Regions from separate parts of the Pseudomonas sp. AC136 genome, predicted to be linked through region 2. Evidence: predicted binding sites of a transcription regulator. Region 2 holds the regulator's gene; the other holds the start of a gene.
What was found. The regulator FliA, encoded in region 2, starts transcription of late flagellar genes. The targets are predictions, from matches to a motif close to CTAAAGTTTNNNNNNNNNNNGCCGNTAA.
Positions count from the first base shown of each region.

Region 1: the regulator FliA is predicted to act here: its motif matches at 852-879, upstream of ACZZZU_RS06240 (methyl-accepting chemotaxis protein).

Region 1 covers NZ_OZ409865.1:1,387,542-1,389,938, forward strand. The annotation lists gene acnA (aconitate hydratase AcnA) at 1-730, shown strand, start outside; gene ACZZZU_RS06240 (methyl-accepting chemotaxis protein) at 911-2,397, shown strand, end outside.
Region 2 covers NZ_OZ409865.1:5,041,932-5,044,328, reverse strand. The annotation lists gene ACZZZU_RS22625 (protein phosphatase CheZ) at 1-277, opposite strand, end outside; gene ACZZZU_RS22620 (chemotaxis response regulator CheY) at 297-671, opposite strand; gene fliA (RNA polymerase sigma factor FliA) at 756-1,502, opposite strand; gene fleN (flagellar synthesis regulator FleN) at 1,499-2,329, opposite strand.

The DNA.
Region 1 (2,397 bases), 3.7 Mb from region 2:
GCCACCGAAAATCGGCAACGTCGACAACGCGCGCATCCTCGCCCTGCTTGGCGACTCGGTAACCACCGACCACATCTCCCCCGCCGGCAATATCAAAGCCAGCAGCCCGGCCGGCCGTTACCTGCGCGACAAAGGCGTAGAGCCGCAAGACTTCAACTCCTACGGCTCGCGGCGCGGCAACCACGAAGTGATGATGCGCGGCACCTTTGCCAACATCCGCATCCGCAACGAAATGCTCGGCGGCGAAGAAGGCGGCAACACCCTCCACGTGCCCAGCGGCGAGAAGCTGGCGATCTACGACGCGGCCATGCGTTACCAGGAAGAAGGCACGCCGTTGGTGGTGGTGGCCGGTAAGGAATACGGCACCGGTTCGTCCCGCGACTGGGCCGCCAAAGGCACCAACCTGCTGGGCGTAAAAGCGGTGCTGGCGGAAAGCTTCGAGCGTATCCACCGCTCCAATTTGGTGGGCATGGGCGTGCTGCCGTTGCAGTTCCTCGAAGGGCAGGACCGCAAGGCCCTTGGCCTCACCGGCAAGGAAACCCTGAGCATCGGCGGGCTCGATAACGTCGAGCTGAAAACCTCGATGCGCCTGCCCATCACCCTCACCCGCGCGGACGGCAAACAGGAGCAATTCGAGGTGCTGTGCCGCATCGATACGCTGAACGAAGTGGAGTACTTCCGCGCCGGCGGCATTCTCCATTACGTGCTGCGGCAATTGATCGCTGCCTGACCCCGGCAGGCTCTAGCCGGCGGCGTTGCGCAGGGGGCGCAGCGCCGTTGGGCCCCGTGAAAACTGTGCGCCAGTTCAAATCTGGTTAAACTGCATCGGAAAGGGTTGTAGGAAAATTCTTCTCAACTTTGCCCGACAGCGGCCGATCAGAACGGCACGGACATTACGGATATTCGCCCCATGCGCAACAATCAGCCCGTCACTCAACGTGAACGTACTTTCCCCGCTCAGCAGCGTCTGATCTCCACCACCGACCTTAAAGGCGAAATCACTTACGCCAACGACGCGTTCGTGGAAATCAGCGGCTATTCCCGTGAGCAATTGGTGGGTTCACCGCACAACATGGTCCGTCATCCCGACGTGCCGCCGGCGGTGTTTGCGCATATGTGGACCACGCTGAAATCCGGTCGTCCGTGGATGGGCATTGTCAAAAACCGTTGTGCCAGCGGCGACCATTATTGGGTGAACGCCTACGTCACGCCGGTGCTGGAAAACAGCCAGGTCATCGGTTTTGAGTCGGTACGCGTCAAGCCCACCGCCGAACAAATCCGTCGCGCCGAGGCGCTGTACAAGCGCATCAACAGTGGCAGCGCCGCGGTGCCGGCGAGCAACGTGTGGCTGCCCGTTCTGCAGAACTGGGTGCCGTTCATTCTGATCAGCCAGATCGGCTTCGTGATGGGCGCCTGGCTTGATTTCCACTGGGGCTTCCTCGCCGCAGCGGCGCTTTCCGTACCGCTGGGCTTGCTGGGCCTGAACTGGCAGCAACGCGGCCTGCGCCGCCTGCTCAAACTCGCCGAACAAAGCAACTCCGACCCGCTGATCGCCACCATGTACACCGACAGCCGCGGCCCGCAGGCGCAGTTGGAACTGGCCATGCTCAGCCAGGAAGCGCGCCTGAAAACCTGCCTCACCCGCCTGCAAGACAGCGCCGAGCACCTGACCGAACAAGCGCGCCAGGCCGACACCTTGGCGCAAAACAGCTCCAAAGGGCTGGAACGCCAGCGCGTGGAAACCGAACAGGTGGCCACCGCCGTCAACGAAATGGCCGCCACCACCCTGGAAGTGGCCAGCAACGTGGCACGCACCGCCATCGCCACCCAGGAAGCCAACCGCCTGACCGGCGAAGGCCGCAGCATCGCCGGCGAAACCCGCGAAGCCATTCAGCGTTTGTCCGTTTCTGTAGGCGAAACCGGCGAAACCGTCACCCGCCTTGCGCAGGACAGCAACGAAATCGGCGGCGTGGTTGATGTGATCAAAGGCATCGCCGACCAAACCAACCTGCTCGCCCTCAACGCCGCTATCGAGGCCGCGCGTGCTGGCGAAATGGGCCGTGGTTTCGCCGTGGTCGCCGACGAAGTCCGCTCGCTGGCGCAACGCACCGCCGAATCAACCGGACAAATTCACCAACTGATCGCCAAGCTGCAACGCACCGCTGAAGAAGCCGTGCTGACCATGGAAATTGGCCGCAAGCAGGCCGACGAAGGCGTGGAACGTGTGCTTAAAGCCGACCAGGCATTGGTCGGCATCAGCGAAGCGGTGGCCAACATTGCCGACATGGCGGACCAGATTGCCGCGGCGGCTGAAGAGCAAAGCGCGGTGGCGGATGAGATCAACCAAAACATCACCACCATTGCCCAGTTGGCGGACCAGACGTCCGGGGAAGCGCA
Region 2 (2,397 bases):
CGACATAGTTCAGGCGTTCGGTGGCATCGGTGATTTGCGACACTTCCTTGGCATGTGGAACGCGTGGGTCAAGTTGGAAGTTGACGATGGCGTTGTGCAGCTCACGCGTCAGTTTTCCCACTTCGTGGTAAAGACCACGATCACGCACTTTGTTGAGCTCATGAATGAGCTGCACCGCTTCGCCAAAATTACCTTTTTCAAGGCTATCAACGAGCTCGCGGGCATTGGATTTTAGGGACGACTCAAGGTCGCCCATGGGTAGATCGTCGTGCGCCATATTGCCCCCACGGCCGGGATCAGCCGTTAACACGCTCGAAGATTTTTTCGATCTTCTCTTTCAGCACTTGAGCTGTGAACGGCTTCACTACGTAGCCATTCACCCCGGCCTGCGCCGCTTCGATAATCTGATCGCGCTTGGCCTCGGCGGTCACCATCAGCACCGGCAGGTGCTTGAGACGGTCATCGGCGCGAACCGCACGCAACAGGTCGATACCGGTCATACCCGGCATGTTCCAGTCAGTGACGAGAAAGTCGAAGCTGCCGCTTTGCAGCATGGGTAAAGCGGTGGTTCCGTCATCAGCCTCAGCGGTGTTGGTGAATCCCAAGTCACGCAAGAGGTTCTTGATGATCCGTCGCATCGTTGAGAAGTCGTCAACGATGAGGATTTTCATGTTTTTGTCCAAGTCGACCTCCGTACAGTCCTAAACGCACCCAGCACCTGGATGCGCGTTGAATCGAGAAACTGGCAGTGCCGCTCAGCTAGCGCGCCACTCGCTCAAGCGTGCACGCAAACGAGCGGCACACTGGCTATGCAACTGGCTGACCCGCGATTCGCTGACCCCCAGCACTTCGCCAATTTCCTTGAGATTCAGTTCTTCGTCGTAATACAGCGACAACACCAACTGTTCACGTTCAGGCAGTCCAGAGATGGCCGCCGCCAATGCCGATTGGAAGCGTTCATCTTCCAGATCGCGCGAAGGCTCGAAGTGGGTAATGCCAGCGTCTTCACGCAGACCTGTGTGCTCGCCGTCCTGAAGAAGGTCGTCGAAACTGAACAAGCGGCTGCCCAAAGTGTCGCCAAGAATGCCGTAGTAATCCTCGAGACTCAATTGGAGTTCGGCCGCAACTTCTTGATCTTTAGCGTCTCTACCCGTTCGGGCTTCAATTTTTCGGATTGCGTCACTGACCATGCGACTGTTGCGGTGCACCGAACGCGGTGCCCAATCGCCCTTGCGTACCTCATCCAGCATAGATCCACGTATGCGAATGCCGGCGAAAGTTTCAAAACTGGCGCCTTTGCTGGAGTCGTATTTCTTTGACGCTTCAAGCAGACCGATCATGCCGGCCTGGATCAGATCTTCCACCTGCACGCTTGCCGGCAAACGTGCCAGCAAGTGGTAGGCGATGCGTTTGACCAGAGGCGCGTAACGCTCGATCAACTGGTGCTGGGAGTCCTGCGCCTGTGCCTTGCTATACATACGGAGCCCATTGCCTGATGTCATACGGCCGTATCAGCAAGCGGTTGCTGGACCAGACGCTCCACGAAGAACTCCAAGTGCCCACGCGGATTGGCTGGTAACGGCCAGGTGTCGACCTTCTGCGCGATGGCCTTGAATGCCAGCGCGCACTTGGAGCGAGGGAAGGCCTCATAAACTGCGCGTTGCTTCTGTACCGCCTTGCGTACCGACTCGTCGTAAGGCACAGCGCCGACGTATTGCAAGGCGACGTCGAGGAAACGATCAGTCACTTTGGTCAGCTTAGCAAAGAGGTTGCGACCTTCCTGTGGGCTGTGCGCCATATTGGCGAGTACGCGGAAACGGCTCATGCCGTGGTCGCGGTTCAGCAGTTTGATCAGGGCGTAGGCGTCGGTGATGGAAGTGGGCTCATCGCACACCACCACAATCACTTCCTGGGCCGCGCGCACAAAGCTCACCACCGCATCGCCGATACCGGCGGCGGTGTCGATCACCAATACGTCGAGGTTGTCACTGATGTCGCTGAACGCCTGAATCAGGCCAGCGTGTTGCATGGGCGTGAGCTGCACCATGCTTTGCGTGCCAGAGGCTGCCGGCACGATGCGGATGCCGCCCGGCCCTTGCAGCAGCACGTCGCGCAGTTCGCATTCGCCACTGATGACGTCGGCCAGGGTGCGCTTGGCCGACAGGCCCAACAGCACGTCGACGTTAGCCAGGCCCAGGTCGGCGTCCATCAGCATCACACGCCGACCGAGGTCAGCCAGGGCCAGGGAAAGATTGACCGATACATTGGTCTTGCCGACGCCACCCTTGCCGCCAGTCACCGCGATCACCTGTACGGGATGCATACCCATGTTATCTACACACCTTGTCTAGCTCGACTGAGGCCACTTGGCTGATTACGTTCAGGCCCGGCACCGGG